Regions from separate parts of the Klebsiella planticola genome, predicted to be linked through region 4. Evidence: predicted binding sites of a transcription regulator. Region 4 holds the regulator's gene; each other region holds the start of a gene.

The links. The regulator CRP, encoded in region 4, controls carbon source genes, mostly activating them, when cyclic AMP is high. The targets are predictions, from matches to a motif close to ATGTGANNNNNNTCACAT.
Region 1: MC50_RS21770 (sugar transporter) is a predicted target of CRP. The motif match lies at 1,615-1,632, and genes of this name have one in related genera.
Region 2: focA (formate transporter FocA) is a predicted target of CRP. The motif match lies at 2,067-2,084, and genes of this name have one in related genera.
Region 3: deoC (deoxyribose-phosphate aldolase) is a predicted target of CRP. The motif match lies at 2,206-2,223, and genes of this name have one in related genera.

What each region holds. Positions count from the first base shown of each region.
Region 1 covers NZ_CP026047.1:4,534,459-4,537,968, reverse strand. Annotated here, with positions in the region: gene MC50_RS21775 (MarC family NAAT transporter) at 1-251, shown strand, start outside; gene MC50_RS21770 (sugar transporter) at 340-1,539, opposite strand; gene MC50_RS21765 (PhzF family phenazine biosynthesis protein) at 1,744-2,535, shown strand; gene MC50_RS21760 (PhzF family phenazine biosynthesis protein) at 2,545-3,333, shown strand; gene MC50_RS21755 (L-lactate dehydrogenase) at 3,408-3,510, opposite strand, start outside.
Region 2 covers NZ_CP026047.1:3,578,104-3,581,613, forward strand. Annotated here, with positions in the region: gene pflB (formate C-acetyltransferase) at 1-1,098, opposite strand, end outside; gene focA (formate transporter FocA) at 1,150-2,007, opposite strand; gene ycaO (30S ribosomal protein S12 methylthiotransferase accessory factor YcaO) at 2,392-3,510, opposite strand, start outside.
Region 3 covers NZ_CP026047.1:4,462,766-4,466,275, forward strand. Annotated here, with positions in the region: gene MC50_RS21375 (xylulokinase) at 1-1,155, opposite strand, end outside; gene deoC (deoxyribose-phosphate aldolase) at 1,210-1,923, opposite strand; gene MC50_RS21385 (DeoR/GlpR family DNA-binding transcription regulator) at 2,325-3,125, shown strand; gene alsE (D-allulose 6-phosphate 3-epimerase) at 3,247-3,510, shown strand, end outside.
Region 4 covers NZ_CP026047.1:1,274,645-1,278,154, reverse strand. Annotated here, with positions in the region: partial or broken gene MC50_RS06295 (YccS/YhfK family putative transporter) at 1-1,041, opposite strand, end outside; gene crp (cAMP-activated global transcriptional regulator CRP) at 1,094-1,726, opposite strand; gene MC50_RS06285 (OsmC family protein) at 2,032-2,436, shown strand; gene MC50_RS06280 (phosphoribulokinase) at 2,537-3,406, opposite strand; gene MC50_RS06275 (YheU family protein) at 3,442-3,510, opposite strand, start outside.

The DNA.
Region 1 (3,510 bases), 2.2 Mb from region 4:
GTACGGCATCGACGGTGAAGCATGGCGTCGATTTTCCCGACTGGGTGGTACTGACCGCGCCGCCGATTATCTTTGCCCTGGTCGGGATTATCCTCTGGGGCTGTCTGCGCAGTTCCGGGGCAATCATGCGTCTGGTGGGGAAAGGGGGAATCGAAGCGATTTCGCGCCTGATGGGCTTTCTGCTGGTCTGCATGGGCGTACAGTTTATTATCAACGGCGTGCTGGAAATCATTACTCACTACCACGCCTGATAACACCCCATAGCCTGACTGGCGACCCGCGAATAAAAAAGCCTGCCGATGGAACAACCGGCAGGCTTTTTTTCTTTAGTCACCCCGTTCAGGAGTGGTGAGGCTGATGATCGTCCAGCGACACCGGCCAGCGGCGGAATATCATGATTGACCACACCAGCGCCACCAGCGCCGGAATCGCCCCGACATAGCCGATCGAGGCCATTGAAAGATGCGTACTGACCTGGCCGCCGACCAGCGCGCCCGCGCCGATACCAATATTAAAGATCCCCGAAAACAGCGACATCGCCACGTCGGTGGCATCCGGCGCCAGCGCCAGAACCTTCACCTGCATCCCCAGACCAATAATCATGATAGCGATGCCCCAGAAGATGCTTAACACCATCAGGTGGTGAGCGTTTTGCGATGCCGGCAACAGCAGCAGCAGGCTGACCAGCAGCAGGCCAATGGCGATGCTAATCAGTCCGGAAGCATGCTGGTTGCCCAGTTTACCAAACAGCACGCTGCCGATGATTCCTGCGCCGCCAAGGATCAGCAGCAGCACGGTGGCAAAATTACCGCTCATACCGGCTACCGTCTGCACAAACGGCTCAATATAGCTGTAGGCGGTGTAATGCGCGGTCACCACAATGACGGTCAGCAGATAGATGCTCAGCAGCGCCGGGCGCCGGAACAGTACCGGCAGGCTTTTCAGCGAACCGGAATGCTCGCTAGGCAGTTTGGGCAGCAGCTTAAACAGGCACACCAGCGTCACCAGCGCCCCCAGGCCGATCGCCAGGAAGGTGGTCCGCCAGCCAAAGTACTGCCCGATGATGCGGCCGATAGGAATGCCGAATACCATCGCCAGCGCGGTGCCGGTTGCAATCAGACTCAGCGCCTGCGCACGTTTGCCCGGTGGCGCCAGACGTATTGCGAGTGCAGAGGTTATCGACCAGAAGACCGCATGCGCAAAGGCGATACCGATGCGGCTGATCACCAGAACGTTAAAGCTCCAGGCAAAGAACGACAGCACGTGGCTGGCAATAAACAGAATGAACAGGCCGATCAGCAGGCGGCGGCGCTCCATCTGGCTGGTCAGCAGCATAAACGGCAGCGACATTAACGCGACCACCCACGCATAGATGGTCAGCATCATGCCCACCTGAGCGGTTTCCATGCCGAAGCTGTCGGCAATGTCGGACAGCAGACCGACCGGAGCGAATTCAGTGGTGTTAAAAATGAAAGCGGCGATCGCAAGCGTGACTACCCGAAGCCACGCGACCCTGCGTGAAACCGTGTTTGTAATCATAGGTTCTGAGCTGGTTACTAAAGAGGAAGAAGAGGTCTCGATCTTAAAACGATTGCTGGTGAAAATACAATCGTTTTGTGATCTGGATCTCACTATGGCATCTGGCGGCATTTATAAGCTAACGGATTCATTTTTATATAGATCGTGTACATGGCACGCTTTTATGTCATGTTGAAGAAAAGTAAAAACAGGAAGAGTTGTATGATGCAGGAAATTGATTTTTACCTGGTTGATGCCTTCAGCGATCGCAATTTTGGCGGTAATGCTGCCGCGGTGTGCCCACTCACCGAATGGTTACCGGACGACACGCTGCTGAGTATGGCGCAGCAGCACAACCAGTCTGAGACCGCCTTTTTTGTCCGCACCGATGAGGGTTATGAGCTGCGTTGGTTCACCACGTTGCATGAGATTAACCTCTGCGGCCACGCCACGCTGGCCTCGGCGCACATTATCTTTGAATATCTCGACCATCCTTCCACCACTGTGGTGTTCAGTACCCGTTTTGTGGGGGAACTGAGGGTCACGCGTAACGGCGACTGGCTGACGTTAGACTTCCCGGCGTGGCAAACCACCCCGCTTATCGCGCCGCCTCCGGAGCTGCTTGCCGGGCTTGGGCTGGACAAGGCCGTAGAGATTCGCGAGGGGCGGGATTACCTGGTGATCCTCGAAAATCGTCAGCAGGTGGAAGCCGTGCGGCCGAATATGTCGTTGCTTGAGCGCACGGACAAAATGATCTGCGTCAGCGCCGCCGATGATGAATATGATTTCGTCAGCCGCTTTTTCTGTCCGGGCGAGGGGGTTGTTGAAGACCCGGTGACCGGCTCGGCGCACAGTATGCTGATCCCCTACTGGGGGGAAAAACTGGCCAAAACGACCATGCAGGCGCGACAGGTCTCCGCCCGCGGTGGCGATCTGCGCTGCCAGTGGCATGGCGATCGGGTGCTGATTGGCGGGCAGGCGACCACGTACATGACAGGCACCATTACGCTACGCTAAGGAGATACGGTGAAAGAGATCCCCATGTATCTGGTTTCTGCGTTCAGTGAGCGGCCTTTTGCCGGTAACCCGGCGGCGGTCTGCCTGCTGGACGCGTGGCTGGCGGATGATATTTTGCTTAAAATGGCGCAGCAGCATAATCAGTCTGAAACCGCCTTCGTGGTGCGCGAGGGAGAGTCGTTCTCCCTACGTTGGTTCACCACCCGCAATGAAGTGAACCTGTGTGGTCACGCCACTCTCGCCAGCGCACACGTCATTTTTCATCATCTCGACTTCCCTCATGCGGCGATTCATTTTGCGACCGCGTCCGGTCGCCTGACCGTGAGCCGGGAAGGGGACTGGCTGACCCTGGATTTCCCGGCCTGTGCCACGCAAGAGAGTACCCCACCTGCGGCCCTGCTCGCCGGATTAGGCATTGAGCGGGCCGTGAGCGCCCGCCGTGGCCGGGCATGGCTTATCGAGCTGGCCAGTCGCGAGGAGGTTGCCGCCGTGCGCCCGACTATCGCGGCAATGACGCCCGGTGAGCATAAGGTGACGATTACCGCATCCGGCGATGGCGAGTATGACTTTGTCAGCCGTTTTTTCTCCCCGGGAGAAGCGGTCTGGGAGGATCCGGTCACCGGTTCGGCGCATACCATGCTGATCCCGTTCTGGAGCGCCAGGCTCGGGAAAAGCAAGATGCTGGCCCGGCAGATATCGCCGCGCGGCGGCGATATTCGCTGTGAGCTGAAGGGCGATCGCGTGCTGATGGCCGGCCAGGCGGTGACCTGGCTGCAGGGGAGAATTTTGCTACGCTGAATCTATCCCGACCGCCGCTAGCCGTGAGAGAGGGATGCCCGCGTAAAGCGGGCGTCAACGCAAGGGAAGCGGGTTTACGCGAGACGGGCGATATTGGCTTTAATCACCTCAACAGAGTGGCGGAATAGCGCCGCCTCATCCTCGGCTAATTGCAGTTCAATAATCTGCTGAACGCCG
Region 2 (3,510 bases), 2.3 Mb from region 4:
AGGACCCATGGTGTACAGGGTGTTCAGGAAGCGGAAGCTGTTTTTGGTGACCAGAGTACGGCCGTCAACGCCCATACCACCGATGGATTCCGTTGCCCAAATCGGGTCGCCGGAGAACAGTTCATCATATTCCGGAGTACGCAGGAAGCGAACCATACGCAGTTTCATGACCAGGTGGTCAATCATTTCCTGAGCGTCTTGTTCAGTGATTTTGCCTGCTTTGATATCACGTTCGATGTAGGCATCCAGGAAGGTGGATACGCGACCGAAGGACATTGCTGCACCGTTCTGAGACTTAACGGCGGCCAGGTAGCCGAAGTAGGTCCACTGGATAGCTTCCTGTGCGTTGGTTGCCGGACCAGAGATATCGCAGCCGTATTTCGCTGCCATTTCTTTGATCTGACCCAGTGCACGGTGCTGTTCAGAGATCTCTTCACGCAGACGGATAGTCGCTTCCAGGTTTACGCCGTTTTCCAGGTCAGACTGCAGAGACAGGAACTGTGCGTATTTGTCTTTCATCAGGAAGTCGATACCGTACAGCGCAACGCGACGGTAGTCACCGATGATACGGCCACGGCCATACGCATCCGGCAGACCAGTCAGAATGCCAGACTTACGGCAGTTCAGAATGTCTTTGGTGTAGACATCGAATACACCCTGGTTATGGGTTTTACGGTATTCGGTGAAGATTTTTTTCAGCATCGGGTCCAGTTCGCGATCGTACGCTTTGCAGGAACCTTCAACCATTTTGATGCCGCCGAACGGGATAATCGCACGTTTCAGAGGCTTTTCAGTTTGCAGACCAACGATTTTCTCAAGAGCTTTGTTGATGTAGCCCGCGTCATGAGAAGTGATGGTGGATGCGAGGGAAGTGTCGAAGTCAACAGGCGCGTGAGTGCGGTTTTCCTGTTTAACACCTTCCATAACGTTGTCCCACAGCTTGGTTGTCGCTTCAGTTGCGCCAGCCAGGAAGGACTCGTCGCCTTCATACGGGGTATAGTTTTTCTGGATAAAGTCACGTACGTTGACTTCTTTCTGCCAGTCACCTTTCGCGAAACCTTCCCAGGCTGTGGCTAACTTTTCATTAAGCTCGGACATGTAACACCTACCTTCTTAAGTGGATTTTTTATTTACTGCCTGAAACGGCCCTTAGTGAGGGTCGTCGCCACGCAGGTAAATGACCCAGTATGTCAACCCAACCAGCAGACCACCGCCGATAATGTTCCCGATAGTTACCGGAATCAGGTTATCAGTAATGAAGTTCATCACGGTCAGGTGAGAGAAATTTTCCGGAGCAGAACCAATAGCGGTCCAGAATTCCGGGCTTGCAAAGTCGCGGATTACGATACCCAGCGGGATCATAAACATGTTAGCGATACTGTGCTCAAAGCCGCTGGCAACAAACATAGCCACGGGTAAAACCATTATCATGGCTTTATCCATCAGGCTGCGGCCGGAGTAGCTCATCCACACTGCCAGACAGACCATCAGGTTAGCCAGGATCCCCAGACACACGGCTTCAATAAATGTATGGTGCATTTTGTGGTCGGCGGTTTGCAGGACGTTAAGGCCCCAGGCACCGTTGGCGGTCATATACTCGCCAGATAACCACATCAGCAATACAAACAGCAGTGCGCCTATCAGGTTACCAACATAGACGTTGAGCCAGTTTCTTGCCAGTTGACCCCAGGTAATTCGTCCGCTGGCTTTCGCCACGACGATAAGAACGGTGGAGGTAAACAGGTCGGCACCGCAAATGACGCAAAGAATCAGGCCGAGTGAAAAGCAGATCCCCCCGATCAGTTTAGCAATCCCGAAAGGCATCGCGGCAGTGCCGGTTGTCGCCGTAATATAGAAGACAAAAGCAATGGAAATGAAAACACCAGCGGTAATCGCCAGATAAAACGTCTTCATCGGGTGCTTTGTCGCTTTGTAGACACCTGCTTCTTCGGCGACTTTCGCCATGGCTGCAGGGAGTAAAAGATCAAAAGGGTTGTCAGCTTTCACACTAACTCTCTCTTTATAAAAGTTGGCGGTGAGATACTAACAAAGCATTATAGAAGGGAAATTGATGTAGATCATATCCCACCGGAACTATAAGCCCTGAATATGTGTGGTTTTGACTTATTATGGAAATAAATGATTGTTTTAGATGAAAAAAATAAATTTTAAAATTTACAACTTATGTTGATTTTTTTCATTTTGGGCCGCTCCGGACGGTTAATTAAAATGGGGTATTTTTTATTAAAATTAACAATCCCAAGCTGATGCGTAAAAAAAGTTTACTGTAAATTAACGTTGCAACCACAAATTAGCGCGGGTCTACTTAGCGATGAAAAACGGGGTCTTTATCGACCCCGTAAATAATGTGGCTGGCAGTAAAATGAAGCCTTATTTAGCCCAGAATGCCGCTTTTGCCCGCTGCAGTTTTTCATAGGCTTTCAGTAAAGACTGATGGGCCGGGAAAGCCTGGAGATCGCTATCTACCGCCTGCAGGCCATAGAACGGCGCTTCACCGCTCATCGCCGCGCTGGCGGCTTCAACCGCATCAGCGCCGTACATACGGATAAAGGCATTCAGGTACTGCAGAGGCTGGCGCTCTTCTTCCTGACTGAGCAGCAGCAGCGTCTGCAGGCAGCGGTAGTAATTTGCGCGTTCCGCACTGAAGATAGACGCATTGAATTCAATGGTCCATTCCGTCCAGATCAACGCCTGCTCCAGATCGCCGCCGGCCAGCGCCAGCATGGCTTTCAGTTCGCCAATACGCAGCGTATACCAACCGTTGTCTTTGCCCGTCGCCAGGCCCAGCAGCTCGCGTACGCGGGTGAAGTCATCATTCCCTTCATCGTCCAGTTGCTCGATCAGCGCCAGATAATCTTCTTTTTCCCATTCACTGCCCGGCAGGGAGAGCAGGGTTTCGCGCAGATGGCTGCCCATGCTGTTATTGGCCAGCCACAGATCTTCCGCCGGATAAATGTCTGACATTCCCGGAACGATGATGCGGCAGGCGTAGACGCTCAGGTGCTCATAATCGGCGATGTAAACTTCTTTATCTTCTTCTTTAAAGATAGCCATCAGGGTGGCGAACTCTTCTTCCGTCGTGCCGGAGAAGCTCCAGTCGACGAACGGGTAGTCGGCATCCTGTTTGAACATATCCCAGGAGATAAGACCGCTGGAATCAATAAAGTGGGTTTCAAGATTGGCGTGTTCGGCCACTTCTTCGTCATCGAAGGTAGGGGGGGTAAAGACATCAAGGTCTTTCAGGCTACGGCCTTGCAGCAGTTCGGTGACGGTACGTTCCAGGGCGACGCCGAAGTCCGGATGTGCGCCGAAAGAGGCGAAGCAGGTTCCGTTCGTCGGGTTAAACAACACCACGCAGATAACCGGATATTTGCCGCCCAGCGAGCCATCGTAAGCAAAAATCGGGAAACCTTCGGCTTCCAGCTTATTGATGGACTCCACCACACCAGGATAACGCGCCATGACCTCTGCCGGAATTTCTGGCAGGCT
Region 3 (3,510 bases), 2.3 Mb from region 4:
ACGAAGATTACGCGCCGAAGCGAACGCGACCCCTTCCAGAACCGCCCGCAATAAATGTCCGCGACCATGCTTACGCTGCAGGCCGAAGAACTGCGCGCGCGAATTGGTGTGATCCGCCATGCGTTCACCGGTTAAGTAGGGCAAAAACAATAATCCTTCCGCACCGGCGGGGACTTCGGCCGCCAGCTGCAGCAGTTCCGGGTGTGTAATGTGGTTTTCTGCCAGAGCCTGGCGCGCCCAGCGTACCGCATCGCCGCCGGCATCGAGGAGGGTAAATCCGCCCCAGACCTGGTTTGCCAGATGCAGGTTATTGACTCGTGAATGCAACAACGGTTGCGGCGATACCACCGTGATCAGCGTGGAGGTTCCCGTAGAATCGGATGCCGTTCCTGGCTGATATACGCCGGAACCCAGCAGGGTGGCCGCCATATCTGACGTCCCGGCGACCACCGGGATCCCTGCGGGCAGGCCGGTCAGCGTCGAAGCCTCACGGGTAACCTCGCCGATCACCTCGCTGGACAGTTTCAGATCCGGTAACTGCTCCCGTCTCAGGCCAAACAATTCCAGCGCCTGTGGCGACCAGCTGCGGCTTTCGCTGTCCATCAGAAAGTAGCAGGAAGCCTCGCTGTAATCGGTGGCGATGGCGCCGGTCAGCATGAAGTTAATGAAATCCTTCGGCATTAATATCTTCGCGATGCGGGCCGCACTCTGAGGATAATGTTCCCGCCACCACGCCAGCTTAAAGGCAGGCCAGGCGGCTGCCGGGGGATTATTCAGATGGCGCAGCCAACGTTCCGTATCTTCGCGAACAATAAAAGCGTCGACCTGCGGCTGGCTCCGTTTGTCATTCCACAACAGCGCTTTGTCTTCGACGAGTTGACCCGCGCTATCCAGCAGTACGGTGCCATGCATTTGTCCGCAGGCGCCTATCGCGGCGATCTGCGAGCGGACATCGGGGAAACGATACAGAACTTCGCGGATACAGTCGCAGACAGATTGCCACCACAAAGAAGGTGCCTGTTCCGACCAGCCTGCACGAGGAGTCGTTTGCTCATATTCCCGCTGAGCAAACCCCACGAGAGAACCATCGGCCCTCAGGATGGCGGCGCGGGTACTTCCGGTGCCGACATCAATGGTTAATATTTTATTTTTCATCACTGACTCCGGTGACATCATAAGGCGGGCCCTCAGGGCCCGCAGGCGCAGGTTTTAACAGGCGTTCAGTTCAGGGAAGAGGTCCGGATTTTGTTCCAGTTGGGCCAGCACGGTGGTCACCGCCCCCAGACTCATGCCGAAGCGGCGGACGCCAAGCCGGTAGAGCTCGCGCACGGTATCCAGATCGCGAATTCCCCCCGCGCCTTTGATGTCGATGCAACCTTTCAGCTGTCCGGCGATGATGCTGACCTTTTCCGGGGTCGCACCGGTAGGGGCCCAGCCGGTGGACGTTTTCACCCACTTCATCCCCACCTCAACGGCAATATCGCAAACCCGACAGATCTGTTCCTCATTGAGATAGTGGGTTTCGAGGATCACTTTTGCCGGTACCGGCGCTGCGGCTTCAACAACCCGCCGCAAATCCTGGCGCACATAGTCATAATCCCCGGACAATACTTTGCCGATATTCACCACCATATCCACTTCCCGGGCACCGTCAGCAATAAGCTGGCGGACTTCCTGGACCTTAATATCGGTTGCGTGGCCACCGCCAGGGAAGCCAACCGGGCCGCCAATCATGATATCGCCCCGTCCCTGTTGCGGCAGTAGCGTACTGAGAAAGCGTGTCCAGCAGGGCAGCACATGCACAGAAATGATGTTGTAGCGGGTAGCCAGTTCCGCACAGGCACGAATATCTGCTTCCGTACTGGTCGCCTGGACGGCGCTGAGGTCAATTAAGCGGGCAAAACGGCGAGTGGTCTCATTCATAGTCTGTTCCTGTCATCTGTTTTCAGTTGTTTTCATTTAACGATTTATACTCACGTTTTTACATTAGAAAACGCATTAAATGAAAATAATGTGATCAAACAGGCATTTTTTTATTTTCATTTGCTTTTAATTAACAGGGCGATACAGGAAGAAACGATGACCACACAGTCACAAACGGTCATAGACGGGCACAAAAGCAAAGGGGGATAGGTTTTTGTTTGCTTTTGTTTGTGACCGGATGGCGGTCAAAAGAGGGAAAAAACGTCGCTGGAAGGGGGAGAAATGTGATTTTCATCACATGAAATGACGAGGGCACCGCCATCTTTGCTGGACGTTTTCACGGTCGCAGCACCCCATCGATGGGCAAGGTAATCTTATCAGGCACTGCAGGAGAGAGAGTTATGTTACCGCTGGAACGTCATCGCTTAATTGTCGAGTTGTTAGGCCAACATGGTGTCATGCGGGTCGATGAGATTGCGCAAGCAACCCGGGTTTCTCGTGAAACGGTACGTCGGGATCTCAGTGAACTGGAGCGAAAAGGTGTTTTAAACCGCAGTCACGGCGGGGCGCTGTTGGTCGAAAACCCACTGCCCACTCCCAGGGGGCTCCCGTCTGGTCTACCGATCCAGGATGGGCAAGGGAGCTTTCAGCAACGTACATTGCGGCATAGCGAAGCCAAAATGCGTCTTGGCCGCAAAGCGCTGCAGCTGCTACAGCCTGGGGACACCATCCTCCTGGACAGCAGCAGTACCAGCTGGTTTATGGCACGCCAGATACCCGAGATGGCGTTAACGGTTATCACGCCGTCTGTCGCTATTCTGCAGGCGCTGATGAGCCGTCGCTCCTTACACCTGATTGGTCTAGGCGGTGATTTTTCACCGACCGAGGAGGCTTTCTTCGGCGAAATGACGGGACGCATGCTGCGCGAATATGCCATCGATACGTTTTTCTTCTCGTGTCAGGGGCTGGAGCGCGACAGCGGTCTGTATGCCGGAACGGACGCTCATGCCGCCCAGGTAAAGCAAATGATGATGGCAGCCCGTCGGGTCGTGGCGCTGATCGATAGCAGCAAGCTGGGACGGCTGGGGGTGGCAAGGATCGGCGGTCTGGGAGAACTGGATTGCTTGATAACCGAAGCATTTGATGATCCGCTGCTCGAAAAAGAGATGACCTGGCATAACGTCAGCACACAAATTGCCTGAGTGTACCGTCACGTCGTGACGGTGAATCTATGCATTGTCGACACACCGCACCGTGCGGTGGGGCCAGACTTTGCCTGAAATCAGCGAATGACCGGAATCAATACCGAAACAGAGAGGCATTATGCGTTATTACATTTCCCCCTCACTCATGTGTATGGACATGATGCAGCTGAGCGACCAGCTGAACTTTTTGAACAGCAAAGCGGACAGATTGCATGTTGATGTGATGGATGGCCACTATGTCAAAAACCTGGCGCTCTCAACCAGCTTCGTGGCACAAATTCGCCCCTGGACCACTTTACCTGTCGATGTTCATCTGATGGTCGAAGAGCCGATGGCGTTTATCCCGGCCCTGTTGGACGCCGGAGCGGACGCCATCTCCGTT
Region 4 (3,510 bases):
CAGACGGCGCTCTTTATCCGCCATCAGGTTGCGAGCATACAGCGGGCGCTGGGTACGCAGCACCCGGGCTATTCGGCTGAAGTGCCAGGCGCAGAACTGCCCTACCGGGTTGTCCGGATGCTGCCAGGCGATTTTCTCCAGCGCGCCGATTTGCTTATCCATATGAAAGCGTTGCGGGTAGCGGTGGTAGAGAATGTCATCGGCCAGCACCCGCAGGCGTGCGGCAACGGTTTGTGCGTTCCAGCGGATCACCGCCTCGGCATGGCTGCGCTCTACCAGTTTTTGTACTTCTTCGGGTTGGTGCAGGCTGACGGAGATATGTTCCTGCAAATCCAGCGCCATCTGAAATGCCCGCAGCAGGCGCTTGTGGTCATTGCGCTAGTTCGCCGCCAGCATATGCATCTGCTGGTAGCATTGGGTGATCAGGTCCACCACCTTCTGCTGGCGCGTGAGCAGCGGCGGCAGTGAAGTGGTGGGATCGATATGCTGGGTCAGCAGGCTGTATTTGGCTTCGCAGTAGTTAGCCAGCTCGCGATAAAGCAGGCTCAGCGATTCGCGCAGCGGCTGCTCGCGCCATAGCCAAAACCAGAACCAGTTAAACAGGCCGTACCACAGCGTCCCGAGGGCGTAGATCAGCAGTGGCTCCCAGACGGGCATGTTCCCGGCAAGGCTCAGGGTAAAGATTGCGGCAATTAACGACGCGGGCAGAAGCCTGGCGTGCAGAGAGCTGATCTCCGCCGTTACGCCCAGCAGTAGCGCCAGGCCGCTGAGAATCAAGGGCAGCGGGATATCCTGCTGAAGAAGAAGCTGGACCACCAGGCTACAGCCGGCAAACAGCGAGCCGCCAATAATCAGACGTTTAAAAAAGCGTTTGTGCGGCGTATCCAGACCGGCGACGTTACAGCAGGCGGGCACCAGCGAAAACAGCAGACCTTGCTGTAAGTGACCGAGGAGGAGACCGATTGCGACAGGCAAACACAACACCAGCGTTTGCCGCAGTGCATAGTTGACTTCCGGGTGGTAAATCAGCCTGCGCCACATAGAGGGAAAACAAAAACGGCGTGTTGCGCAAGCAACACGCCGTTTTATCGACTTAACGCGTACCGTATACGACGATAGTTTTACCGTGTGCGGAGATCAGGTTCTGATCTTCCAGCATCTTCAGGATACGGCCAACGGTCTCGCGGGAACAGCCAACGATCTGACCAATTTCCTGACGGGTAATTTTAATTTGCATACCATCAGGGTGGGTCATCGCATCCGGCTGTTTTGCCAGGTTCAACAGCGTCTGAGCGATGCGCCCGGTGACGTCGAGGAAGGCAAGGTTACCCACTTTTTCTGAGGTCACCTGCAGACGGCGAGCCATCTGCGACGACAGGCGCATCAGGATATCCGGGTTAACCTGAATGAGCTGACGGAATTTTTTGTAGGAGATTTCGGCCACTTCACATGCGGTTTTCGCACGTACCCAGGCGCTACGCTCCTGGCCTTCTTCAAACAAGCCTAATTCACCGATGAAATCGCCCTGGTTGAGGTAAGAGAGGATCATCTCTTTACCTTCTTCATCCTTGATGAGCACAGCCACAGAGCCTTTGACGATGTAGTACAACGTTTCTGCTTTTTCACCCTGGTGGATCAGCGTGCTTTTAGATGGGTACTTATGAATGTGGCAATGAGACAAGAACCATTCGAGGGTAGGGTCTGTTTGCGGTTTGCCAAGCACCATGCGCGGTTATCCTCTGTTATAAGCTATCTCCGGGTGCCGACACTACACGGCATCCGGGCATGCAATCGTATTGTTTCCCTATGCCTGGGAAACGGCTGGTGAGTTTTCTTCAGCCTGTAATGTGAACTCCTCTGCATACATGCAGTACATCAATGTAATACTGTAGCATCCCGACTGTTTTAGCATAGCTTTTGCCGCATGTCTCCTGGTGTCTCGCTTCAGCATGATGCAGGTCGCCTTCCGTTGCGAGAATTGTTATGTACGCGTAATCTGTCAGGAAAATTGCAACCTCGGAGTTAAATTTTATGCAAGCTCGTGTGAAATGGGTTGAAGGGTTAACCTTCATCGGAGAGTCGGCGTCAGGTCACCAGATTCTGATGGACGGCAACTCCGGAGATAAAGCGCCAAGCCCAATGGAGATGGTGCTGATGGCGGCGGGCGGATGTAGCGCGATCGATGTCGTGTCTATTTTGCAGAAAGGTCGTCACAACGTGACCAACTGTGAAGTCAAGCTGACGTCTGAACGTCGGGAAGAGGCGCCGCGCCTGTTTACCCATATCAACATGCATTTTATCGTCACCGGTAAGGAGCTGAAAGAGGCGGCCGTTTCCCGTGCGGTGGATCTGTCGGCGGAGAAATACTGCTCGGTGGCGCTGATGCTGCAAAAAGCGGTGAATATCACCCACACCTATGAAGTGGTGGAAGGCTAAGCAGCCTTCCCGGAGAGCGGCGCAAACGCCTTATCCGGGAGCCGTGAGTGAAGGACGAAAACCCCGCTTAGCGCCAGGCGCTCGGGGTTTTTTAACGTGGTTAACTGATTTTCTTCCCTTCCATCAGCCGTTCGACTAGCGGCGTCATGATGAGCTCCATCGCCAGCCCCATTTTCCCGCCAGGCACCACCAGCGTATTGATATGCGAGATAAACGACCCCTGCAGCATCGCCAGCAGCCAGGGGAAATCGATATCCTGCAGGTTGCGGAAATGGATCACCACAAAGCTTTCATCCAATGACGGAATGCCCTTCGCCGCAAACGGGTTGGAGGTGTCGACAGTGGGGACGCGCTGGAAGTTGATATGGGTGCGCGAAAACTGCGGCGTAATGAAGTTGATATAGTCTTCCATTGAACGGACCACGGAATCCATCACCGCTTCACGGGAGTGGCCGCGTTCACTGGTATCGCGGATGAGCTTCTGAATCCATTCCAGGTTGACGATAGGCACCACGCCGACCAGCAGGTCGACATTCTGCGCGACGTTATACTGCGGCGTAACAACCCCGCCGTGCAGCCCTTCATAAAACAGGACATCGGTCGGTTCCGGTAGCGGTTGCCACGGTGTGAATGTGCCCGGCACCTGATTCCACGGCACCGCCTCATCATAGGTATGCAAATACTTGCGCGACTGACCGCTACCGTTACGCCCGTACTCAAGGAAGGTGTTTTCCAACAGACCGAAGTCGTTGGCTTCCGGACCGAAGTAGCTGATGTGTTTCCCCTGATCGCGCGCTTTGCGGATCGCCATGTCCATTTCCGGGCGGGTATAGCGATGGAAGCTGTCGCCTTCCACCTCAGCGGCACGCAGGTTTAGCTGTGCGAAAATTTTACGAAAGGCGAGGCTGGTGGTCGTGGTTCCCGCGCCGCTGGAGCCCGTGACGGCAATCACCGGATGTTTGGCAGACATAACAACTCCCAGATTAAACGATGTGTGGCGCCGCCTTAGCCGTGAAACTGCTTGCGGGGCATGATGTTGACCGTCTCGTGCAGTTCTGACCACACCAGTACGGC